Glaciimonas sp. CA11.2: one gene and its partner. The protein of the gene in region 1 interacts with the protein of each later gene in a pairwise test. Links are inferred from orthologs where the notes say so. Each region holds a gene or a part of one and is shown on either strand. Other genes may lie near its edges. The genes, in order: uvrB and uvrA.

Region 1 (8,812 bases):
TCCAAAAGAGCCCGTATATTAAAGGACTTTTGCGATTGACGCTACAACATAATCAATATTTTTCGTATTTAATGCAGCAACACAAATACGACCGGTATCGATGGTGTGGATTGAGTACTCGTCGCGCAGTTTTTCTACCTGTGCTTTGGTGAGGCCTGTGTATGAAAACATGCCGCGCTGTTTGGTGACGAAGCTGAAATCGTGGGCGGGTGCTTGTTCTTTTAATTTCTTGGCGAGCAGTTCGCGCATTTCGCGGATACGTACGCGCATGCCTGCCAGTTCTTCTTCCCATAATGCACGCAGCTCTGGCGATGCCAGTGCGGTGGCGACTACCTGACCGCCGTGAATCGGTGGGTTGGAGTAGTTGGTGCGGATGACGCGCTTGAGTTGCGACATGATGCGACCGGCTTCTTCTGCGGATGTGGCGACGATGCTTAATGCACCTACGCGTTCGCCGTACAGTGAAAACGATTTAGAGAATGAGTTCGAGATGAACAGTGGGCCGCCAGCGTCAGTGAAGCGACGTACGACTTCGCCGTCAGCGTCAATGCCGTCGCCAAATCCTTGATAGGCCATATCGAGGAAAGGAATTAATCCATTTTGCGTGACAACCTGAATGACTTCGGTCCATTGGTCGCTGCTTAGATCGGCGCCAGTTGGGTTGTGGCAGCAAGCGTGCAACAAGACAATCGATCCGCGTGGCATTGCCTTCAATGCGTCGAGCATGGCCGCAAAATTGACGCCGCGTGTAGCCGCGTCGTAGTACGGATAGTTGTTGACCGTGAAGCCTGCAAATTCAAACAATGCGCGGTGGTTTTCCCAGCTTGGATCGCTGATCCATACCTGCGTATCTTCTGCAGAAAAGCGTTTGAGAAAATCTGCACCTAGCTTCAACGCGCCAGTGCCGCCGATGGCTTGCACGGTGATGGCGCGCTTCTCTTTAATTACGGCACTGTCGGCCCCAAATACTAGTTCTTGGACAGCTTTGTCGTACGCGGCTAAACCGTCGATAGGCAAGTAAGTACGCGGTGACAGTTTTTCTATCAGTTGCGCCTCGGCTTTGCGTACGCATTGCAGTAGCGGTACTTTGCTATCGTCGTCGGAGTACACGCCAACGCCGAGGTTGATTTTGTTCGGATTTTTGTCAGAGTTGAAGCCGTCAGTGACGCCAAGGATAGGATCGCGTGGCGCCATTTCGATGGCGGTGAAGAGGGAGGCTGAAAGAGGAGCGTTCATCGTGATAACATAAAAAGTTGGCTGCCAACAGGAGGTTTGCAGCTAGGAGTTTGCCGGACTATGGAAATCGACTACAAAATGACCTGGGCGGTCCGTATTTCACCAGTTTCTTGACCAATAGCATGCTATTGGCGCTGTGAATCCGGCAAAATCTATCCTCGCCCAGCCCATTTCTCGCTTCGACTCCCACAGTCCGACAGACTCCAGGTTGAATGCTGTGCCGGATCACAATCGAGGCGGCGCGAAATAACATCATATTCTACCAAAGGTCGACGCTCATGGCTGACAAATCACAAGTTGCACAGGTTTCTAACAAGATTGATGATTCGAAGATCGTCACGTTTCCCAATTCGCCTTATAAATTGTTCCAGCCATTTTTGCCGGCTGGTGATCAACCAGCGGCGATCGATAAGTTGTCTGAGGGCATTGAAGACGGACTGTTTTACCAGACTTTGCTGGGTGTAACGGGCTCGGGTAAGACTTATACGATGGCTAATGTGATTGCACGGATGGGGCGTCCGGCGATCATATTTGCGCCTAATAAGACGCTTGCGGCGCAACTATATAGCGAGTTCCGAGAATTCTTTCCGCAGAACGCGGTGGAATACTTCGTTAGTTACTACGATTATTACCAGCCGGAAGCCTACGTACCGCAGCGAGACTTGTTTATTGAGAAAGATTCATCCATCAATGAGCATATCGAGCAAATGCGGTTGTCGTGCACAAAATCGTTGATGGAGCGGCGCGATGTTGTAATCGTTGCAACTGTATCGGCTATTTACGGTATTGGTAACCCGAGCGAATACCATCAGATGATTTTGACCCTGCGCGTGAGGGATAAGGTGAGCCAGCGGGATCTGATTGCGCGGTTGATTCAGATGCAATACACCCGCAATGAAATCGATTTTGGGCGCGGTACGTTCCGCGTGCGTGGCGACACGGTAGATGTGTTTCCGGCTGAGCATGCGGAGTTGGCGTTGCGCATTGAGATGTTCGATGACGAAATCGACAGTCTTCAACTATTTGATCCGTTGACCGGGCGTGTCAAGCAAAAGATTCCACGCTTTACGGTTTATCCAGGTTCGCATTATGTGACGCCACGCGGTACGGTGTTGCGCGCCATTGAGACTATCAAGGATGAGTTGCGTGAGCGGCTGGATTTTTTCCGGCGTGAAAACAAGCTCATCGAAGAGCAGCGTATTGAGCAGCGCACCCGATTCGATCTGGAGATGATGCAGGAAATTGGGTTCACTAAAGGAATTGAAAATTATTCGCGCCACCTAAGCGGTGCGAAAGCGGGTGATCCGCCGCCGACTTTAGTTGATTATTTGCCAAAAGATGCATTGATGTTTCTGGATGAGTCGCACGTGCTCATTGGGCAACTTAATGGCATGTATAACGGCGATCGCGCACGAAAGACCAATCTGGTCGATTATGGATTTCGTTTGCCATCCGCGTTGGATAATCGGCCGCTGAGGTTCGATGAGTTTGAGGGCAAGATGCGGCAGACGATTTTTGTTTCGGCGACACCCGCCGATTACGAAAAACAGCATGCTGATCAGGTGGTGGAGCAGGTGGTGCGTCCGACCGGTTTGGTCGATCCGTTGATCGAGGTGCGCCCAGCGTTGAGTCAGGTGGATGACCTGATGACCGAAGCGAACGCTCGCATTAAAAAGGGTGAGCGGGTTCTGGTGACGACGCTGACCAAGCGCATGGCGGAGCAGTTGACTGACTTCTTGAGTGATAACGGTATCAAGGTGCGTTATTTGCACAGTGATATTGAAACGGTCGAGCGCGTTGAAATTATCCGTGATTTGCGTTTGGGTACGTTTGATGTGCTGGTTGGGATTAACTTGTTGCGCGAGGGTCTGGATATTCCAGAGGTATCGTTGGTGGCTATTCTGGATGCGGATAAGGAGGGATTCTTGCGCTCTGAGCGAAGCCTCATTCAAACAATTGGTCGCGCCGCCCGTAACCTGAATGGTACGGCGATTTTGTACGCGGATCGGATGACGGATTCAATGCGCCGTGCAATAGATGAGACCGAACGACGTCGTGCCAAGCAGGTTGCTTTCAATTTTGAAAATGGGATTACGCCGGTTGGTATTCGGAAGGAAATTCGTGACCTGATCGATGGCGTGTACAGTCCTTCGGGCGCGCGGGAGGAGTTGCATGCGGCACAAGATCGCGTGAAGTATGAGTCGATGAGTGAAAAGCAAATGAGTAAAGAAATCAAGCGACTGGAGAAGCAGATGAGTGATCATGCGAAAAATTTGGAGTTTGAAAAGGCGGCGCAAGTGCGGGATCAAATGCATCAGTTGAAGCAGCAGTTGTTTGGTGCGCCGGGAGTGGATAATGTGGTGCCAACTTGATATGCTTTATGTTTAAATTGCGTCGATATTTGAGCTTGAATCAGATTGTAAAAAGACTGAATATAAATTTGAGCATTCATTCAAAAATTAGAGTGAAAAATTGTTATTTAAAATAATTTTTATGCATTATTAGGCATGTTATTAAGCGCAATATTAAGGCACCTTATTGGGCCTTAATATTGTCTCGTTAGGCAACTTGATGAAATTGATTTTAAATGATGAAGCTTGATCCATCTGATGCTGTTATTCCTTCGGATATCCATGTAGCGTTAGAGGTTGCTGATCCCTCCTGGCGTCCAATTTTGTTGGAGGGTTTGTCGGCGATGGCGGCGCTATATCCTGACTATCTGCCTGATTTGGTAAGGTCTGACTTTTTGCCGACGCAAGGGCGTTTGTTTGCTGCTTTTGCGCTGCCTTTGGATGAGGTTGAGTATGTGTTGGTCGGCGAAGGGCCTTATCCGCGGGATGCGAGTGCAACGGGGGTCTGTTTTATGGATGGTGCGGTTGGTGCGTTGTGGTCTGAAAAGGGCCTGTCAAAGCCCGTCAATCGTGCAACGTCGCTGCGTAACTTTATGAAAATGTTGCTGGTCGCGGACGGTCAGTTAAATATTGAGAGGACCGCGGGTGATGCGATGGTGGGGGTTGCATTGCAAGCGCAAAATAGTGCTTCTGCGACAATTCAGACTCTGGCTGAGCTGCAAAAAAATCTGACTGCAAAGGGATTTCTGTTGCTCAACGCGACCTTGGTGTTTCGATCTTCTGTGCCGCCGGTCAAGGAGGCTAAGCCGTGGTTGCCGTTTTTGCAAGTTGTTTTGCGCGGACTGGCAGATCATAGTGTGAATGCGGCGCCTGAATTACCGACGCTGGTGTTGTGGGGAAAGATTGCCGAGCAAGTCAATGCGCTGGCTGTGGCTGCGCAATTCCCGAAGATGATGGCAGAGCATCCTTATAATCTGAGCTTTATCGGAAATGCGCGTATGCAGGGCCTGTTTGGGCCGATGCACTTGTTGCGGAAGGCTTGATTACGTTCTTGTTTTAGGTAGCCTTAATATTGAATGATCATTCAAATTAGACTCATTTGGCGAAGGTCTAATTCAACCGTATTTTCGTCGGTTTCTGATGTGTCGTCTGGCTCTGGGAACATTGATGGCAAAGCTGGCAACCCTTCTGGTTCGCTAGATTTTTTTCCGGCTTTCTTTTTTTCTGGTTTGAACAGATTGGATTGGCGGAGATCGTCTTCGGCTTTTTGGGCTGCTTTTTCCGTCACGGGACGCGCAACCGGTAGTTTGGTTTTTTGGTCTGTTGTTGTTTTAGGTGATTTGTCCTGGCTTGGGTCGCGGGTCAGCCAGCTTGTGAGCATATTGTCAAACAGGGCTAATAACGCTTCTGGCGGGTTTGGTGTGTAGGCTTGCCGTATAACAAGGCCGTCCCACATGGCAGTCAACAGTAGTGCGACTTGCCCTGCATCAAGTTTGCGATCAATTTGTTTGCGTTTTTGTGCCGTGCGCAACATGTCAGCGAGGCCGTCGACCCATTCTGATTCTGCTTTTTTAATGATGGCGCCGACTTTTTTGTTGCGCAGTCCTTCGGCGTAGATTTCTGTCATCAACCCCGCGTCGCTGGTTGCCGCGTAGCGTAAGGCAAAGGCTTGGGTAATGGCAGATAGCGCTTGCGGCAAATTATCGGTGTCATGAAATTCGCTCAGCATCGTGCGTGCCTGACGTCGTTCGTCCTCGGCCATGGCGGCGATAATTGCGTCTTTGCCGGTGAAGTAGCGATAGACGGCACCCGGTCCAAGGCCGACCTCGTTGCAAATTTCTTGCATGGAGGTTTGATGGAAGCCAGTTTTGCGGAAGCATTTTCCGGCCGATTTTAAAATATCGGCGCGTTTCTTCTCAGCTCTATGGGTCGGTGACTGCGGTGTTTTGGATTTGCGGGTGGCCATGCGTCTGTGCTTCTAAATATTTATACCGGAAGGGGCGATATTATAGTGCTATCGATGGCTTGCTTGCGGCCTCGTTTAAAAGAAATGCTGATCTTTTTTGTCTTGCCCGGCGGTATCCTGTGAATGTGATCATTGCAAGGCAGAATAATCCGAGTGACTGAAAGAAATATCGTCAAATAGTGCGCAAATTAGAATAGATTTTGCTATAGAAATATCGTGCAAGTGATTGAAGTTTATATGAATTTTTGAAAATAGGGTAATACCTGACGGATTCACTCAAGTTTGTTATACTAGACAAAATTATTCAGGTATTCCGAATAAAGAATGAAAGAGTGTTCTACGAACGGAGATTCCATGCGGTTGACTACGAAAGGCCGATTTGCAGTAACAGCAATGATCGACCTGGCATCGCGCCAAGGTAACGGCCCTGTCACATTGTCAGCGATCAGCGAGAGGCAAGAAATTTCGTTATCCTATCTGGAGCAGCTGTTCGGAAAGTTACGACGCCACAAAATAGTGGAGTCGGTACGTGGACCTGGTGGTGGCTATAATCTGGCCCGACCAGCAAAAGACGTTACAGTCGCCGACATTATTATTGCCGTCGATGAACCGCTGGATGCAACACAATGCGGCGGGAAAGAAAATTGTCACAGCTCTGATCAAGGCGGTGGTCGATGTATGACACATGATCTGTGGTCGACGTTGAATGCAAAAATGGTTGAATATCTGGATTCGGTTTCGTTGAAAGACTTGGTGGATCAGCAAGAAGCGCACCAAAAAGCGCACCAAAAACCGAAAAACCCTGAACAAAATGTGGTGGTAATGCATCGTTCCCACCTGGTTGCTTGATTGGAGCTTGGAAAAAGTATGAACGCACCCCTGGAAAAAAGCCTGATAGATACATTGAAGGCACCGCACTTCCCTATATATATGGATTACTCAGCAACGACGCCGATTGATCCGCGTGTTGCCGATAAAATGATTCCGTACCTGCGCGAGCAATTCGGTAATCCAGCCTCACGCAGCCATATGTATGGCTGGACTGCAGAGAAAGCAGTTGAAGATGCGCGTGCGCAAGTTGCTGCGCTGGTGAAGGCTGACCCACGTGAAATCATCTGGACATCCGGTGCGACCGAAGGTAATAACCTTGCGCTAAAAGGTGCCGCGAATTTTTACAAAACTAAAGGCAAGCACATCATCACGGTCAAGACCGAGCACAAAGCGGTGCTGGATACCGTCCGTGAACTCGAGCGCCAGGGATTTGAAGCAACTTATTTGCAACCGCAAGATAATGGCTTGATCACCATCGAGCAATTGGAAGCGGCGATTCGCCCAGATACCATTTTGATATCGGTCATGCTGGTGAATAATGAAATTGGCGTGATTCAGCCAATTCAGGAAATCGGCGAATTGTGTCGCAAGAAAGGTATTATTTTCCATTGCGATGCGGCTCAGGCAACCGGCAAGCTTGAAATTGATCTGGAAAACTGGAAAGTCGATCTGATGACTTTCACAGCACACAAAACTTACGGTCCTAAAGGGATTGGCGCGTTGTACGTACGCCGCAAGCCGCGTGTCCGTCTGGAAGCGCAAATGCACGGTGGCGGTCATGAGCGTGGTTTGCGTTCGGGTACATTGCCTACACACCAAATTGTGGGTATGGGTGAAGCGTTCCAGATTGCACAGGAAGAAATGGCGACTGAGCTGGTGCGTATCCGCGCTCTGCGTGATCGTCTGGCGACTGGTTTGCAAACGATGGAAGAAGTGTATGTGAATGGCGACATGGATCATCGTGTTCCGCACAACCTGAACATCAGCTTCAATTACGTCGAAGGCGAATCGCTGGTCATGGCGATCAAAGATATTGCAGTGTCGTCGGGTTCAGCTTGTACTTCAGCTAGTCTGGAACCATCGTATGTTTTGCGTGCACTTGGCCGTAACGACGAATTGGCGCATAGCTCGATCCGTTTCACTATCGGTCGTTTTACGACTGAAGAAGAGATTGATTTCACGATTGATCTCATTAAAGGAAAAGTCGCTAAGCTGCGTGATTTGTCGCCGCTGTGGGATATGTATAAAGACGGGATCGATATTAGTTCGATCCAGTGGGCAGCTCACTAAAAGTTAGCTGATTCTAGTATTTTTTTCGGCTCGTAGTTGACTGACTACTATGCTGCAAGATCCATAACAAGGAGTAGCAAAATGTCCTATTCAGAAAAAGTTCTCGATCATTACGAAAACCCGCGCAATGTTGGTGCCTTCGAAAAGGGCGATGACACTGTCGGTACCGGTATGGTCGGCGCGCCAGCATGCGGCGACGTAATGAAGTTGCAAATCAAGGTCGGCGCAGATGGCGTGATTTTGGATGCAAAGTTTAAAACCTACGGCTGCGGTTCAGCGATTGCATCATCATCGCTGGTCACCGAATGGGTCAAAGGCAAAACGCTCGATCAGGCAATGTCGATCAAAAACACGCAAATTGCCGAAGAGTTGGCACTGCCGCCAGTCAAAATTCACTGCTCAATTTTGGCAGAAGATGCGATTAAAGCGGCAGTTGAAGACTACAAAGCGAAGCATGGAATCGTAGAACACAAACAAGCAGCCTAATTTTCGGACTTACGCAAAGTCGCCCCAGCGGCGTTGTGCTTTCCTTGCCGCACTCACGTGCTGTCTGCGTCGGCACGCCTTGCTGGGACGGCTTTGCGTAAGTCCGAGTTAGTCGTTGTTGATCTGGCTGAGAGCAGCTTCTCCGTGTAGTTGTAGTTGCCGGAACAATGACAACAACTAGCTAAAAAGTAACAGAAAGAGATGACAGGTTATGGCAATTACTCTCACTGAAAAAGCTGCAAAGCATATCAATCGCTACATCGAAAGACGTGGCAAGGGTATCGGCTTGCGTTTTGGTGTGCGCACGACCGGGTGTTCGGGACTGGCTTATAAGCTGGAATACGTTGACGAGAAGACGACTGAAGATGCGGTTTTTGAATCGCACGGGATTCAGGTTTTTGTTGATCCTAAAAGTTTGCCTTACATTGACGGTACTGAACTTGATTTCGCCCGTGAAGGATTGAATGAAGGTTTCAAGTTTTATAATCCGAATGTTAAGGATGAGTGCGGTTGCGGCGAAAGCTTTACCATTTGATGTGACCGGTCGGGTATCAGGCCAAGCAGATTGTGTTGCTGCTCGTTAGGCTTATTTTGAAGCCATAGCGAGTGCAGATGGTTAATTAATAAGTCTGTCGTGTTGTATCCCTCATGG
Region 2 (17,413 bases), 4.0 Mb from region 1 along the record:
TTTTCACAGTAATTTTTTGCTCAGCGTGCGCTTTACGTCCGCCATGGCTGCTGGAGACATCAATTGTTACCTGATAACTGCCGGCGGCTAATGTTGAAAGCGTCAATTCCTGCTGCGCGCCTTGCAACACTCCCGCACCAGTTGCATCCTGAATTTTCCAGTTATACACCGGGGGTGTACCAGCTTCGCCTTTAAAGTTTGGTGCGGCCTTCAAATTCGCTGCTTGCCCCTGTACGATTGACGTCGGACCGACAATTTCTACGTTCGTGGCTACTACACTTACTTTCATGGTGGAACTGCTTTGCACACCCTTTTTGTTGGTAATGGTGAGTTGATAGATGCTTTCGCCAGTCTGGTGTGTGTTCACGACCGCTTCGGCAATGGCTTTATTTGCATGGCGTAGCGAAAAAGGACCGCTCAACATTTTCCATTGATACGTCGTCGCGTTTTGGCTTTTACTACCGTCCAGTTGATAGGCAAAGGAGGTGCTGGTGGTTGAAACAGCATGTATATCTGCTTTGACAACCGCTTCCGGTACATCAATATCTACCGGCGGCTCGCCTTTATTTAACAACAACTCAACCGCAGCTTGCACGTCCGGTTGCATGCCAATCGGGCGCTGCGCATCAGGAGACGGCAGCGGATGTCCCGTATCTACCAATACCTGGCGCATTTTTTTAGGTGAAATAGCCCCGAGTCCGTGGGCAAATGCAATACTTTGAACTTGTGCGACAGCACCTGCGATGATCGGATTGCTGGAAGACGTGCCGGAGAAAGTATGGCTGTAAATGTCGTTGGAGCAGTCTTTACCGCTGCATGACGTGGTTGTAACGTCTCCGCCCCAACTGAAGAGATCAACCCGGCTTCCATACTCTGAGAAACTGGCGCGTTGTCCACTTCCCGGATTTGCCGCACCGGCGTAAATAGCCCCAGTGTCATTCAGATTGCGATCATATCGACCCTTAAAATAAGGGTGATCGAGGTTGATATTGCCGTTGCCGGCAGCAATAATGACATGCACCCCCTTTTCTTGCGTTAGGTAGCTAATTTCATCGGCCACAGATTGAACCGATTCAATGGGTAAGAAACAAGCGTAACGATTTTCTTTATCGCAGACTTCAATTGGAATGGGCAACGGCGGCCCAAAGTGGATGCCAACCTGGACTACATCTCCTGGTTGTAAATGTTGGCCCAGATTAAACAAGCTTCCTCCTCCTGGCTGAGAAAATTTGCTATAGCCTGCTTGCGCTTTTGGCACAAATCCTGTGGTACCAAAACCATTGTCTTTCGAAAACATAATTCCCGCACTCATCGTGGCATGGGAGTTCGGGGCGCGCTCCGCCACTTCCCCGTGTTGCAGAAAGGGACGAGGCAAATCAGCGTGATCATAAGACCAATGGTTCCATTCAGTTGAGATAATGCGTACGTATTCCCCGTCACCGCCAGGATAAGCGCGCGCCGCAATCGCATTCAAGCCGCCCAGTTTAAATCCGCCTTTAGACGTTGCGTCTTGCATATAAAGCTGGCGCGAAGTGTAATCGGGAGTGGCGTTGGATCCTGCGGTACTTTGTTTTGCATCTGTTTTCGGCACCCCAGCAACGACAAAATTCTCGTCTTGACGTGCTAATTCCGGTGCAACTTGGGCCGACTCGACTAGCGGGTTATTTCTTAAATCCGCCAACATTTCATTTACGGCATCGTTTGACTTACCGCTGGTATCGATTGCGTAATAGCGCGTCAGATTGTGCCGCTCCATTGCGGCTATCTCATCGGCTGAAAACGTCATCGGCACAGGAAATATTGCATTGAGACGCGGTGCAATTTGTTCTAATTGGTGTAGTGCAGCGGAGGTTCTTTTAGGTAATTGCTGTTGCGACTCTAGTGAAGTAATGGTGGCGCGTAAGAGCACGGTAATGCTGGTCGGCTCAACCTCTTTCGCGTGTAGCGGTCCTGAGAATAGCGCGCCAATCGTGGCGCATAGAAATAGTTTCGTGAACGTATTTTGCATGATGGTAACAATTTTCTTTAATAGGTCGCAAGCGAACCCGTGCGTCGCATTGGCGTACGTTTAAACGGCTTTAGTAACAAAGTCGGCGGGAGTTTTTGGCTGGCTTAAAACGGCTTCAGTTACGTTTAAGCCAGTTTTTTGCGGCAATTTGACGCCACGCATTCATTGGCGGGACATAGCGTGAACCAGCCCCGGAATTATCAGTTTTTGTATTGCAGCAGGCTAGGAGACAACCAGCCTGAATCGCAGAGAAAGTGTCTTGTTTTTATGTGGAATATTCTCGGCCTCTGAAGAGTCACCACCGGAATGTCTCTTGCGATAAACGTTCATTACGCAAATGCGGCCAAAAGATTTTGGCATCAATGACACTGATTTCTAAGGTATAAACGAATTATCAATCGCAAAAATTGTCCGTATCATTTAAGACAATGCAATGCGACATACAACACCATCGCTGTGTAGATTAAGTCGTGAAATTCTTTTTATTGTTAATTAATTAAGAACTGAGCAAGCATGCTTTCTGGTTTAGAACTGACTATTTTGTTACTCGGATCCGCGGTATTAGGTGTCGTGGCGTTTCGTATGTTCCACTTGCCACCAATGTTGGGCTACCTGACTGTCGGTATACTTATCGGCCCGCACGCACTTGGGTTTGCCGAGGACAATGAAACCACGCATACGCTGGCGGAATTCGGTGTCGTGTTTTTAATGTTCTCCATCGGATTGGAGTTTTCATTATCCAAACTGTCAGCGATGCGCCGGATCGTCTTCGGACTTGGCATGGCGCAGGTATTGTTGACGATCGGCGCGACAATGTTGTTTGGTTGGATGGTCGCCTATATATTGCCGCAACTGACCAATATCAGCTGGCAAGCCGCCTTCGCATTGGGTGCTGCGCTGACCATGTCCTCCACCGCCATCGTCTCAAAACTGTTGACTGAGCGGCTGGAACTGGAGACAGAACACGGACGCCGCATCATCGGCGTCTTATTATTTCAGGATTTGGCGCTGGTGCCGTTACTGATCATCGTTCCCGCTTTAGCAAAAAATTCCGGTGACCTCGCCGCAACGCTGGGATGGGCCAGCGCCAAAGCGGTGATCGTGCTCGTATTGTTGCTTTTCATCGGACAAAAACTCATGCGCGGCTGGTTTCAGATTGTCGTCAGACGGCGTTCGCAAGAGTTGTTCATGCTCAACTTGCTGCTGATCACTTTAGGCGCCGCATGGATTACCGAGCGCGCTGGTTTGTCGATGGCGCTTGGCGCTTTTATCGCGGGTATGTTGATTTCAGAGACCGAATATAAGCATCAGGTTGAAGAGGATATCAAATCATTCCGTGACGTCTTGTTGGGCCTGTTTTTTATTACCATCGGCATGTTACTCAACATACGGCTAGTCATTGAACATTGGTGGCTGGTATTGCTATTGTTGTCCGGGCCGGTATTACTTAAATTTGGCCTGATTGCGGCGCTCTCAAAAATTTTCGGCTCTACTACCGGTGTCGCACTAAGAACGGGTTTGGCCTTGGCGCAGGCGGGCGAATTTGGCTTTGTGCTGTTGAGTCAGGCCGGTGGCTTGCATTTGATGGATCCTCTGCTGATCCAGTTAATTCTCGCATCGATGGTGCTGTCGATGCTGGTTGCACCCTTTATTTTAAATAAATCAGACGCCATCGTCATGAAGCTTTCCGCTAACGAATGGATGATGCAATCGCTAGCGCTGACCCAATTGGCGACCCGCACCATGTCGACCAAGAAGCACGTCATTATTGCCGGTTTCGGCCGTAGTGGCCAAAGTCTGGCCACGTTACTTGAAGAAGAAGGGATTGGTTATCACGCGCTTGATCTCGATCCAGATCGCGTGATTGAAACGCGCGGAGCTGGCGCGCAAGTTTCCTACGGCGATGCGTCACGCAAGGAAAGTCTGGTCGCAGCCGGGATACATCGGGCAGCGGCATTGGTCATCACCTATGCCAACACGCCATCGGCGTTGCGCGTGCTGCACCATGTCCACGAACTGGCGCCGGAATTGCCTGTGATTGTGCGAAGCTACGATGATACGGATCTTGATAAGTTGCGTGCGGCAGGCGCTGCTGAAGTCGTGCCAGAAGCATTGGAAGGTAGCCTGATGCTGGCATCGCATGCGTTAGTGATGTTGGGTGTACCGTTGCGGCGCGTTGTGCATCGGGTGCAAGCATCCCGTGATGAACGTTACGCTTCCCTGCGAGGATACTTTCACGGCGTAGGCGATGCGAGTGATATCGACGACTATTTGCAGGAAAGACTGCATTCCGTGACCTTATTAGAGGGCGCAAAAGCGGTCGGAAAGTCATTGGCCGCGCTTGATCTGGCAAAAGTCGGAGCAGAAATCAGCAGTGTTCGTCGTGGCAAGGGCCGACTTAATATTACGCCCGAGACAGTGCTTGAAAGTGGAGATATCATCATTTTACGTGGTGCTGCCGAGGGTATTGCCAAAGCGGAAGAACGGTTGTTCGCCGGCTAAATTAGGCGGCCGTTAGTAAATTATGCCTGAATCTATTGTGGCGTTTAGTCACAGTAATGCGTGAATTCGCTTGAATTATTTGAAAAAGTTGAATCCATCACCGATATTTTGTCGTATAAATAACGTCAATCCACAATTTAATGTGGTGATGTTATGGAGTTAGTCCATGGTTCTTTTGTCAAAAATTGCATTAATTTTCTGCGCGGTGACGTTGGCTTTGGTAGCGACGGTTGCCTGTTCGCCGCTCACCGCGATCAATGCGTTGACGACCGAAAGTACTTACGACAAAACCAGTGACGTTGTCTATGGCGCGAATGACCGTAATCAACTAGATATTTACACTCCTAAAAATCTGCATGCCGCCGCGCCGGTCGTGGTATTTTTTTACGGCGGCAGTTGGAGTAGCGGGGCGCGTGGCGATTACGCGTTTGTGGGAGAGGCGCTGGCCTCACGCGGCGTCGTCGCTGTTGTAGCCGACTATCGACTCTATCCCGAAGTCCGCTACCCGACATTTCTCGAAGACGGCGCACACGCAATAGCGTGGACAGTCAGGGAAATCTCAAAATACGGTGGCGACCCCAAAAGGTTGTATGTCATGGGTCACAGTTCGGGTGCCTACAATGCGGCGATGTTGGCGCTTGACCCGCGTTGGTTAGCCGAGGTTCATCTGACGCCTGCCGTGCTGCGAGGATGGATTGGATTGGCTGGCCCTTACGATTTCCTACCGATTGAAAATCGCGGGGTGCGACCAGTATTTTTCTTCCCCAATTCACCCGTTGATTCTCAGCCCATTAATCACGTAACCTCGTTAGCGCCTCCGACGTTGTTAATTGCGGCGAATACCGATAGTTTGGTGAACCCAGTCCGCAATACCGGCGGCTTGGCAGCCGCATTGCGGACTGCGCATGTGCCCGTGTCTGAGCAATATTTTGACCATGTCAGCCATGCCACACTGGTCGGTGCGATCTCGCGCCCGTTGCGGGGTTTAGCTCCGGTTTTAGATACTGTCGATAAGTTTATTAAATCCGATGCCGGTCGAATTGCGTCACCTATTTCACCTGATCAAAGTGATCAAAAATCGGTCGCGCTGAATGCGCAGTAAACGCTGAATTTTGCTGCGGAATGGCGCATTTTAAGAGGACAGCACGATATCCTCAGAAGCGGCCGAACGGCTGCCTGGCAATGGCGCATTGGTGATGCCGTGATACGCAAAAACGACTGATTCTTTTATCGCCTGACTATTATTCCTGCCAGCAGCATGGAACAGACCGCTGTGAAAAAAGACCACGTCGCCGGGGTTCAACTGGAGTGCGAAACCTTGCGCAAATAGTGTTTGATTTTCAGCGACATCGGGACGCAAAAAATCAAGGCCATCCATTTGTGATGGCTGAATGTCGAGTCGGTGTGAACCAGGAATAAGACGTAACCCGCCATTGTTTTCGTTTTCATCATCCAAAGCCAACCAGACCGAAATCAACGCATTGCGCGGAAAGGACCAATAGCGGATATCCCGATGCCAGCCGGTCGCAGTGCCGAAGTCAGGATGTTTGGTCATCACGCAATTATGATGCGCCAACGTTAAGCAAACCTGTTCTCCGAGAAGCTGGGCAAGCATCGCTACCAGAAGTGGATTGCCCGCCCATTCCCGAAACGATGCATGACGTTGATAAGCATCCCGCAAGCGCCGCGCGGTGCGCCCCCCAACGCTATCGAGTGAGGTTGGCGCGCCAGCGTAGCCGACCGCGGACTCGTATTCCAGTGGCGCCACCGCATCGCGTAAATGTTGGTTGGTGATCGATGCCATTTCGGCACAATCAATGGTCGACACCAAGCGTGGCAATATCAGAAAACCGTCTGTTTCAAATGCCGCAATTTGTTCGGCGGAAAGAGGGGTGCTGTTCATTACGACGTTCCTATGGTTGGAAGAAAGCGCAAAACGTAAGCAAAACAAAACAAAACAAGGCAGAAGCCGCAGAGCTGATCGATAACGACGCGTTACCGAACATCCAAGTCGAGCGCTATTCGCCGATCCTGGTACGCCTATGTTGCGCCGTACCGGATCGATCTTTGGCGCTTAGCGCTTACTCGCTCTGCTACCTTCCTGTAATGCTATTATCCTCTTGCGCGTGTGCAATTGCTTTTATTTTTCCAACAGCGGGGCGAGATATTTTCCCGTCACACTATTCGGATTTTTAGCCACATCTTCCGGCGTTCCTGTTGCAATAATCAGCCCGCCTCCAGCGCCACCTTCCGGACCCAGATCAACCAACCAGTCGGCGGTTTTAATCACATCCAGATTGTGTTCGATGATCACTAAAGTATTACCCTGATCACGCAAACGATGAATCACTTTCAGTAATAAATCGATGTCGTGGAAGTGCAGACCGGTAGTCGGCTCATCCAGGATGTACAGTGTGCGACCGGTATCGCGTTTGGATAATTCGAGCGACAACTTGACCCGTTGCGCTTCGCCACCAGAAAGCGTTGTAGCGCTTTGGCCCAGACGAATATAACCGAGACCAACATCTAGCAATGTATGCAATTTTCGCGCGATCACCGGCACAGGTTTGAAGAATTCATACGCTTCTTCGACCGTCATTGCCAACACCTGAGTGATATTTTTTCCCTTGTATTGGACCTCTAGCGTTTCGCGGTTATAACGCTTTCCGTGGCACACATCGCAGGGAACATAGACATCCGGCAAAAAGTGCATCTCGACTTTGATCACGCCATCGCCCTGACACGCTTCGCAACGACCGCCTTTGACGTTGAACGAAAAACGTCCGGCGTTATAGCCGCGTTCTTTCGCCATCGGCACGCCAGAGAACAAATCGCGGATCGGTGTAAACAGGCCGGTATAGGTTGCAGGATTGGAGCGCGGAGTACGTCCGATAGGCGCCTGATCGACGGAAATAACTTTGTCGAAATGTTCCAGTCCGCTGATCGATTCATGCGCCGCCGGTTCGGCTTGCGAGCCATATAAATGGCGCGACGCGGCATGATATAGCGTGTCATTGACCAGCGTTGATTTGCCAGAGCCAGAGACGCCAGTGACGCAAGTCAGTAATCCGACTGGCAACCGCATCGTGACGTTTTTTAGGTTGTTTCCGCTAGCGCCGGAGATGATGAATTGTCGATCCGGATCGGCTGGTGTACGCTTTTTCGGAACAGCAATTTTGAGTGTGCCGTTCAGATATTTCGCCGTCAGTGATTTTTTACTTTTGAGAATTTCGGCGAGCGTGCCCTGAGCAATAATCTCGCCTCCATGCACGCCAGCGCCGAGACCCATGTCGACCACGTAATCAGCGGTGCGAATGGCATCCTCGTCATGCTCAACGACCAAAACGCTGTTCCCAATATCACGCAAATGACGCAGCGTTTCAATCAACCGGTCATTGTCGCGTTGATGCAAACCGATGGACGGCTCATCCAGTACGTACATAACGCCGGTCAGGCCAGAGCCGATTTGCGATGCCAGGCGGATGCGTTGCGCTTCGCCACCGGACAACGTATCGGCGCTGCGTTCCAGCGACAAATAATCGAGTCCGACATTGTTGAGGAAGGTCAAACGTGAAATGATTTCCTTGATAATCCGGTCGGCGATTTCTTTCTTCGCGCCGGTCAGTTTCAGCTTTTCAAAGAAATGCAAAGTCTCGCGCAATGGCGTCGCCGCCACCTCGTAAATGGCGCGCTCTTGCTTGCCATTGCCGACCTTAACGAAGCGTGCCTCGATTCGCAGACGCGCACCGTGGCAGGACGGACACTCTTTCTCGTTGATGAACTTGGCAAGCTCTTCCTTGACCGCCATCGAATCAGTTTCGCGGTAGCGGCGCTGTAGATTGTTGACCACGCCTTCAAAGGTATGATCTTTGATCACTGCCTTGCCACGCTCGTTAATATACGTGAACGGAATCGTCTCGCGCCCCGAACCATACAACACAACTTGCTGCGCTTTTTCAGGCAGTTTTTCAAATGGCATATCCAGATCGAATGCGTAATGCGCAGCAAGATTCGATAACATCTGGAAGTAAAATTGATTGCGTCGATCCCACCCTTTTACTGCACCACTGGCAAGCGACAGGTTCGGAAAAGCAACGATCCGCCTGGGATCAAAGAACTCGATATGACCAAGCCCATCACATTCCGGACACGCGCCCATCGGATTGTTGAAAGAGAACAGGCGTGGCTCAAGCTCTTGCAGAGAATAGCCACAAGTCGGGCAGGCGAATTTGTTCGAAAACATGTGTTCAGCGCCGCCATCCATTTCCAGTGCAATGGCGCGTCCTTCGGCCAGACGCAATGCGGTCTCGAAACTTTCTGCCAATCGCTGCTTGATGTCCTCTTTTACCTTCACGCGATCAATCACCACGTCAATGGTGTGCTTCTCGGTTTTTTTCAGCTTCGGCAAATCATCGACTTCATAAATCTTTGCCTTGTTAGTACCGCTTTGAATCCGGAATCGAACAAAACCTTGCGCTTGCATGTTTTCAAACAGATCGACATGTTCGCCTTTTCGATTCGCCACCACTGGCGCCAAAATCATCAGCTTGGTCTCATCCGGCATTGCCAGCACCGCGTCAACCATTTGCGACACAGATTGCGCAGCTAACGGTTTCTCAGGATGATCAGGGCAATAGGGCGTGCCAACCCGTGCGTACAGCAGACGCAAATAATCGTGAATTTCAGTGACGGTACCGACCGTTGAACGCGGATTGTGCGAAGTCGCTTTTTGCTCAATAGAAATGGCAGGAGAAAGACCTTCGATCAAATCGACATCCGGTTTTTCCATCAACTGCAAAAACTGGCGCGCATAGGAAGACAGTGATTCGACGTAACGACGCTGACCTTCCGCATACAGCGTATCGAAAGCCAGCGACGACTTGCCAGAACCAGATAAACCGGTAATGACAATCAGTTTATTACGAGGCAAGTCCAGATTGATGTTTTTGAGGTTGTGCGTACGTGCACCCCGGATGCGAATTTCTTCCATTAACAGCTTTCTGCGTAAATATTTACGGCGATAGTTTATGTTGGAGTTGCAGCTTACTTGTTCTGAATTACCGCTTCGTTACCGTCGAGCCCGGCGTCTAACTAGCATTAAAATAATACCTAAGCATCTCTGGCAATCACATCTCGTACCAGCCGAAACATGCGTGGGATCAGCCATAAGCCAGTAGATTCTTTAAGCGCCTTGCCAGATTTGTTTATTAACTGCCAAGCAATCAACGGAAAAGGGTCAACCTGATATCATAACGGGTTTCGAACATCGTCGTCATATACGCCGCTATACTTTAGTCCTTGGATGAAGATTGCACAGACGAATGCAATGTCGCCAACGCCCTCAATTACCCCCATTTACTCGCCTTGCTAGCAAGGCATGACAAAACTCCACATGACTAGCTCGTTATCTACACCCGCCATTGCCCCAAGGGCAGAATCAGATCCAGGCTCTCCTGACGATAGTCAACGCATGAATAGCGCTGAAATTCGATCGAGTGCATCTCTCGCGTCGATTTTTGCTTTACGTATGTTGGGTTTGTTTTTGATTTTGCCAGTGTTCTCGGTGTACGCCAAAGGCCTCCCGGGCGGTCAAAGTGCAACGCTGGTTGGTCTTGCTATGGGGATTTACGGATTGGCGCAATCGTTCGGACAAATTCCGTTTGGTGCAGCGTCCGACAAATATGGTCGTAAAAAAATCATCATCATCGGCTTGATCCTGTTTGCAATTGGATCCTTCATAGCCGCTGCTGCACCCAATATCTATTGGATCATCATTGGACGCGCAGTGCAGGGCGCGGGCGCGATATCAGCCGCCATCACGGCCTTCATTGCCGACTCCACGCGCGAAGAGCATCGCACCAAAGCCATGGCCATGGTTGGCGGCTCGATTGGTCTGACCTTCGCCTTGTCGATGGTCGCTTCGCCGTTGTTGTATGAATGGGTGGGAATGGGCGGTATTTTTGCTATCACCGGGATATTGTCGCTCGCAGCCATTGCCATGATCATTTTCGGTGTGCCTGACGCGCCATTGATAAAAGTTAAGCAAGTCTCCTGGTCGGAAATTCTGCGCAATGGCGAGCTGATGCGGCTAAATGTTGGCGTGTTCTCTCTGCATCTGACGCAAATGGCGATGTTCGTCGTGATGCCATCCGCCTTGGTGCAATACGCAGACTTGCCAGTTACGCAACACTGGAAGATTTATTTGCCGGTTGTGTTGATCTCTTTCGCATTGATGCTGCCGCCCGTCTTTGTTGGCGAAAAGCAAGGCAAGATGAAGCAAGTATTCGTTGCCGCTATCGCTATGCTGTTGGCAGTGCAGATCGGCATGTGGCTGGCATTCTCCCAAGCAACCGTGCATTGGCCGTTATTGGTTGGTTTATTGCTGGCATTCTTTATTGCGTTCAATGTGCTCGAAGCCAGCCAGCCGTCGCTGGTCTCGCGTATCGCGCCGCCCGGAGCCAAAGGAGCGGCGCTGGGCGTCTACAACACACTTCAGGCGCTCGGCCTCTTTTGCGGCGGTGCCATAGGCGGTTTACTTAAACAACACTTTGGCACGCCCTCCGTATTCATTTTGGGTGGAATTTCAACCCTGTGTTGGCTTATAATCGCTTCCGGAATGATAAATTTACCGCGTCGTGGTAAGCCAGCCACCGCGGTTACACATTAAATTATAGTTAATCAAGATTTAGGAGAAATATATGGCGTCGGTCAATAAAGTCATCATCGTCGGTAATCTAGGCCGCGATCCGGAAACCCGCTACATGCCGAATGGCGAAGCGGTGACCAACATCGCCGTGGCGACTACGGAAAGCTGGAAAGACAAAAATAGTGGCGAAAAGAAAGAATTGACCGAATGGCATCGTATTACTTTCTATCGCAAACTGGCTGAAATCGCCGGGCAATACCTGAAAAAGGGCTCGCAAATCTACATCGAAGGCCGTCTGCAAACCCGCAAATGGCAAGATAAAGAAGGCGTAGAGCGTTACACAACCGAAATCATCGCGGATTCCATGCAGATGCTAGGTAGTCGCCAAGGTCAGGGCGGCGCCTCAATGGATGACGGCGGTTACGATGGCGGCGATGCACCACGTCAAAGCGGCGGCGGATCGTCATACAATAATGCACCATCCGGTAACGCTCCTTCACGCCCGGCCCAAGCGCCCGCATCCCGTCCGGCACAAGCACCTGCTTCGCGTCCGGCACCGAACTTCTCGGATATGGATGACGATATTCCATTTTGAGACCCTACTAACTGAATTTGTAAAACAAGACCCGCTAAGTCACTGATTTAGCGGGTTTTTTAATTCTTACATTTTTTCTTCGACGACCATACATGATAAATGTCGCAAGTTAATCTAGAAAGGTGTGAGTAATGAACTGCCTTTTCGCTCCAAAAAAGTATCAAATCCCCGCGATTATCGTATCGGATAGGCGTGATGCTGAACATTCCTTGAGTAAGTAATTCCCCTAACTCAATAGTTCAACGCCATCCATAGCGCAACAACCCCGCCTATTATTTAGCACGAAATTTCAAATGCAATATTTGGGAGGTGGGATGTATGGGGCAATCTGTTGAGTGGGATGAGGATCATTTACAGAAGCAAGCAGTGCAGCAAATTTCGGCATTATTATTAAAGCACTAACACGCTGCCGATATCACGGCTGGAAATTTTTCACCGTCGTCGTATTGATAACTCTTGCCGGTCTCGGCGGCACAGTCGCCAGCGTACAGGCGACACCCAGCAGATCGGGAGACGGACCACTTTTATAATTACTATCGGGATTATGATCCGCAGTGGGGACGGTATTTGCAGAGCGACCCGATTGGGTTGGAGGGCGGGATTAATACGTATGGGTATGTGGGTGGAAATCCGGTTTCGTGTAGTGATCCGTTTGGGTTAAATCCCGTTGCTGGCGCTATTGGCGGTGCGGGAATTGGCTCTGCGTTTGGACCGGTCGTTGGCGGTGTCGTTGGGACGGGTGTTAGTGCTTGGTTTGGCCGGAATGTGGTTGGGCCGATTATTAACCAAAATGGTTCTGGCGATCCTATTGTCTATCCAGAGATTCCGACTGCCGCAGTTGAACGACGATAGTTACATACGTCCAATGAAAATTGGGCATTTCGTTCGCATGACTGATTCGTCATCTGTAAGTATCACGAATTTTTCTTGCTGAATCCTTCACTCCCTTTTTAATGAGTTGCTGACAAGAAAGCAGTGTTTTCATTTTCTTGCGCACACAAAAAATATGACCTCCGAATATATCAAAACACTCCGTTACTGGTTTGACGTCGAAGCCCTAATGTATCCGGATATCCCCAAAGAAAATGTTAAGCGACGACGACGCGCCTTTAAGAAACAATACGCTGAGCTGCTACCGTGGCAGGTGCCGCCCTATGACACACGCCAAGAGGAGTTTAAATATTTTGTTTATTTTGGAGTGGTCGATAAAAAAATATTGGAGAAGGAACTATTAAAGCTGTATGCCGGCGCAGAGGATGCCGAAAATTACTCAGGAAATCAAAAGCGTAACGTATACGGGAACACATTCCTTTGTGCCATCGAAATGACCGGCGCTGGCGGTCCGGTTGTTTCAAGTTTGCAATTGGCTGCATATGCCATCGCGTTTGCCGAACGAAAGAATCAAAAAAGATACGATTACGAAGCAATCTCTTTTTTGCTCAAGACAAAGATTGAGAACCTTCTATCACGAGACCACGACAGTGTCGTCGACGGGTACTGGTTCGAGGAAATTATTGAAATTCTGATTGAAGAGTTAGATTGGAGCCCGCGAGCGCTAATGGCTTCGTCTCAAATATACGTCCACACGATCCCTCTGCTTAATGAGAATGGTAGGACCATCTCGCCACCGACTGAAATGGACCCAATTAATTCGTTCTATCTTGAGGATATTCAGCGGATTCTGAACCTCGGGGAAAGAGGTTCAGAATCACAGCAAATAAAGAGATATTTGCAAGATGAGCGGCCTATGGCGCAAAAGATTGATGTGAGTCAACTGGACATAGCGAATCGCCTCTTGTCCGCAGAGAAATTTCCTTTGGGGCGCTGGCCGTCTGAGTTCCCGCTGTTCATGATGCAGCAGGTTGCGGTCAACACTGCGCTGCATGAAATGAAAGATGGAGGAATTTTTTCGGTAAATGGTCCACCAGGTACGGGAAAGACAACGCTGTTAATGGATGTTATCGCTGCCCGTATTATTGACCGCGCAGAAGTTCTAGCGTCTTTTGCCAATCCAGCAGAGGCATTTTCTCGCAATGAGCAGCGCGTCGAATATCCTGAAACGAGTAAGTTACCTGTGGGTGACGGCTGTTACTTGGTGGATCAACGATTATTAGATTTTGGTATCGTAGTTGCTAGCGCAAATAACAATGCGGTCGAAAACATTACGCGTGATCTGCCTAACATCAAAAAGGTCTCTTCAACGTCACTCACCATAAACGGCACCCCGTTTAATTATTTCGGCGCTATTGCCGAATCGATTGTCAATGACGAAGCGAATAAGCGAAAGAAAAGTAATAAAATGTCCTCTGCCTACGGGGATGTTATCAGCAGCGCGGAAGATAAAAATCTCGAAGAGCAAATCTCTATAGAGCAAGACCTGATGAAATGCTGGGGATTGATATCAGTACCTCTCGGAAAGAGGGCAAACTGCAATCTCGTTGCTGAAAAGTTGAGGCGGTTGAGTGAAAAGGGAGGATTGTCAGGGGCTCTCGACGCTGAGCCTTCAAATGATCTGAATTGGGAGCAAGCGCGTACACAATTTCGGACCGCGATGGATAACGTGCGGGCCACACAAGCCAAAATGTGTGAATACGAACTTAACTTATCCCGATTGAATGTCGCAGTAAAATCATTCTCTGATTCAGAGGAGCGCTTAAGGCAGGCGCTCGATAACTTAACGCCGGTGGTGAAAGAGCGAGAGGGTTTAAAACGAAGGCTCTCTGACATAGAAACGCAGGCAAAATCTACCCTTGATGCGCGCACAATACTCCATCAAGAATGGCCAGTTTTGCGCCAAATCTTAAAATGGCTATTTGCCCGAGAAGAATACCGAAAATTTCGCACACGACAGATTGTGCTTTCGGATGCGTCCAACACTCTTTGGCAGGCCGCCGCAGGCTTAAGAAGAAATTGCCTTGAAATTGAGGAGCGTGCAGCAAAATTGGAGCGAATCCTCTCTGATGCACGACTCGCTGTTGCGGCATCCGCGAAGGAGGTGACGCGTATTGAAAAATCCACTGCATCGCTCGTGGAAACCCTGGGTGTGGCCGCGCATGACCATACGGGTTTTAAATCCTTACCAATAGACGTTCAACAAACGAGTCTGCCCCGCAATAACACTCTCTATCAAGAGGCGCGTGCCGCGGTTTTCGTTGCAGCGATGCATTTGCATAAATCGTTTATGAAGCATGCGGGAGAGGCGTTTGATATAAATTTCCAACTTGCACTCGGCATGCTTGAGCGGCAGCCGCATGTTCAAGAGTTGCTGCCGACGATGGCACCGCACTTCTGGGCAACATTTTTTTTGGCAGTGCCTGTCGTTTCTAGTACATTCGCGTCGTTTCCTCGTTGTTTTGGCAATCTTGGAGAAGGTGCAATAGGGCTTCTTCTCATTGATGAGGCCGGTCAAGCAGTGCCATCTAATGCGCTTGGTGCAATTTGGCGCTCAAAACGTGCCCTCCTTGTCGGAGACCCGCTGCAGGTTGAGCCGGTGATTACAGTGAACAGAAAACTAGATAACGAAATATTGAAATATCATGGTGCACCGATACGCCATCTCCTGACAGAATACTCCGCACAGCATCTGGCAGACCGCGGTAATTCCCATGGCTCGCACGTGACGCAATATGACGGAGCAGAGCTGTGGGTCGGTTCACCTTTACGCGTTCATCGACGATGCGTTGCTCCAATGTTCTCATTGTCGAACGCTATTGCCTACAATAATAAGATGGTATTTGGTCCCAACCCAAAAGATGAAATAGCCAACACAATCTCTCGGCCTCTGTTCGGGCGTTCCCGATGGATTCATGTGGAATCGGATGACTTCGATGAGCATTTCAGTACCGCCGAAGGCTTAGTTGCCACGCAAATTGTTATTCGATACCAACAAAAAAAATGGGTAAATCAGATCGATGGCTTGCCAGATATCTTCGTCATTTCGCCATTCAAGTCAGTTGCTGACGGACTGCAAAATCTCCTTGCTGAGCGACTCAAAGAATGGGCTCCACAGGCAGATGAAGGCGCGGTCAAGAAGTGGCTCAAGAGCCATGTTGGAACAGTTCACACATTCCAAGGAAAGGAATGTGAATCTGTAATCTTTGTCCTGGGCGGGCAAACTGCCGGAGCCATAGGATGGGGCGGAAACAAGCCAAACATTATCAATGTCGCAGCCACAAGGGCAAAGCGACGTTTCTACGTAGTGGGGAATCGCAAAAAATGGGAGACTTCGACCTTTGGTGGGGAATTAACACGCGCGTTTTCCTCTGATGGTAAAGATGACCAATTTGTCGCCGATGCTGTTAGGAACGCATCGGCTCAGAATAAGGCTGCGCCGTTAATGCCGATGTATCTCCCATAGAAATTACCTTGAGTTCTATTGAAATTTTGGTTTGGGTGATGGCAACTTTATTGCAATGTCGCGTTTGCCGAGGCGTTAATCGGAGAGATCCCTGTGTCCGTCGGCATGCCGATTCCCTTTAAAAATTTTTCCGTTTCCGGCCACCAAATGTCCACGCCGTCCTGACTGCTGCTCATGCCGTGTGAATCGTTTTTAAATGGGCCGTAGGCGATTAATATGGCTTGACCGCCAGCAGCATTATAAGCAGCAAGCATTTTGGTGGCGACTTCCGGATTAAAGTAACTATCGTTCGCGCCGTAAAACCACACACTAGGCACCTTTGTCTTCGCGCCATAGTCAGCAAAAGCATCCACCAATGCAGATCGCCATGTGCAATCCTCGAGGCGCAGTCCTCCTGCAAAATTGATCAATCCCTTCACGCCGGGAAAATTGCGCGATCCGAATGCCATTGTGGTCAATCCGCCGTGTGATTGGCCCGCAATGATAATGCGCTTTTTATCAGCCCAGGGTTGGGCTAGCGCGTATTCCAGCGCACTTTGCAAATCATCGGCCTGCGCGCGTCCGTTACCAGCAATATTGCATCCACCCGCGACGTAAAGGCCGGTGGATTGAGAAAAACCTTTGCGCATCGGGATCACCACCGCATAGCCGCGTTTGACAAATTCTCTGCTGATGACCGTGTAACGCGCACGTGGTTGAAAATGCGGATTGCCCGCAGCCTTGCCGTGATTCATTATCAGCAAGGGAAAAGGGCCTTCTCCCGGCGGTTTAAAAATAGTGGTTTCCAGTTTGACGCCAAAAATGCCGGAGCCGACCGGTATCATCACGACCTGTTCGCCTAATGCGGCATTCAATATCGGTTCTTGCGCCATGCAGGCGCTGTTGAGCAGCGCTAATATGAAGCCGACTAGAAAGGTTTTTATTTTATTTTGCATCTGTATCGGTCCATGAATGTGTAAAAGGCATGCGGCCATTTTGTTGCGCTACATTGTGGACGATGAATTGTTCCAGTCTTGGTGCCAATATATTGGAAAGTGACCTGCGTCAGTGCGATAACGTAATGTTGGCGTAGACTAATTGTATATTTGTTAATTTGCGTTTATTTGTTTAAGTTGGCTTCTTTGCGCAAAGTGGCGGCGCAGTTTAGTTGCGTCATTCCGACAATTACAGGTTTTTTCTGAAAGGAAATAGGGGCAGATACGCGCTTAATCTACCGACACAATGTGCAGCGGCACCCCTTGCGCCGTTACAATTCCTGACCAATTAATTATCGCGGCATCGGGAAGAGGTTAGTACAATCGATTG

What was found.
Region 2: the proteins of uvrB (region 1) and uvrA interact in binary tests that used the Escherichia coli proteins (3 or more experiments, as listed by UniProt). The link is inferred for Glaciimonas sp. CA11.2 from one-to-one orthologs.

The regions. Positions count from the first base shown.
Region 1 is NZ_JAVIWL010000001.1:5,312,459-5,321,270, reverse strand. The notes cover bases 1,098-4,061. They hold uvrB (excinuclease ABC subunit UvrB), read left to right. Parts: upstream 1,098-1,514; coding sequence 1,515-3,608; downstream 3,609-4,061. Other genes in these bases: RGU75_RS23020 (uracil-DNA glycosylase), read left to right, coding at 3,824-4,061; RGU75_RS23030 (amino acid aminotransferase), read right to left, coding at 1,098-1,236. Also shown: more of RGU75_RS23030, read right to left, coding at 19-1,097; more of RGU75_RS23020, read left to right, coding at 4,062-4,630; RGU75_RS23015 (TetR/AcrR family transcriptional regulator), read right to left, coding at 4,672-5,553; Fe-S cluster assembly transcriptional regulator IscR, read left to right, coding at 5,908-6,402; RGU75_RS23005 (IscS subfamily cysteine desulfurase), read left to right, coding at 6,421-7,674; Fe-S cluster assembly scaffold IscU, read left to right, coding at 7,756-8,160; iron-sulfur cluster assembly protein IscA, read left to right, coding at 8,372-8,695. UniProt on the Escherichia coli protein: The UvrABC repair system catalyzes the recognition and processing of DNA lesions. A damage recognition complex composed of 2 UvrA and 2 UvrB subunits scans DNA for abnormalities.
Region 2 is NZ_JAVIWL010000001.1:1,335,668-1,353,080, reverse strand. The notes cover bases 6,451-9,832. They hold uvrA (excinuclease ABC subunit UvrA), read right to left. Parts: upstream 9,501-9,832; coding sequence 6,651-9,500; downstream 6,451-6,650. Outside these bases: RGU75_RS05740 (S8 family peptidase), read right to left, coding at 1-2,008; RGU75_RS05735 (cation:proton antiporter), read left to right, coding at 2,522-4,510; RGU75_RS05730 (alpha/beta hydrolase), read left to right, coding at 4,677-5,612; RGU75_RS05725 (phytanoyl-CoA dioxygenase family protein), read right to left, coding at 5,643-6,413; RGU75_RS05715 (MFS transporter), read left to right, coding at 9,981-11,177; ssb (single-stranded DNA-binding protein), read left to right, coding at 11,209-11,751; RGU75_RS05705 (RHS repeat-associated core domain-containing protein), read left to right, coding at 12,208-12,603; RGU75_RS05700 (DEAD/DEAH box helicase), read left to right, coding at 12,758-16,108; RGU75_RS05695 (dienelactone hydrolase family protein), read right to left, coding at 16,156-17,043. UniProt on the Escherichia coli protein: The UvrABC repair system catalyzes the recognition and processing of DNA lesions. UvrA is an ATPase and a DNA-binding protein. A damage recognition complex composed of 2 UvrA and 2 UvrB subunits scans DNA for abnormalities.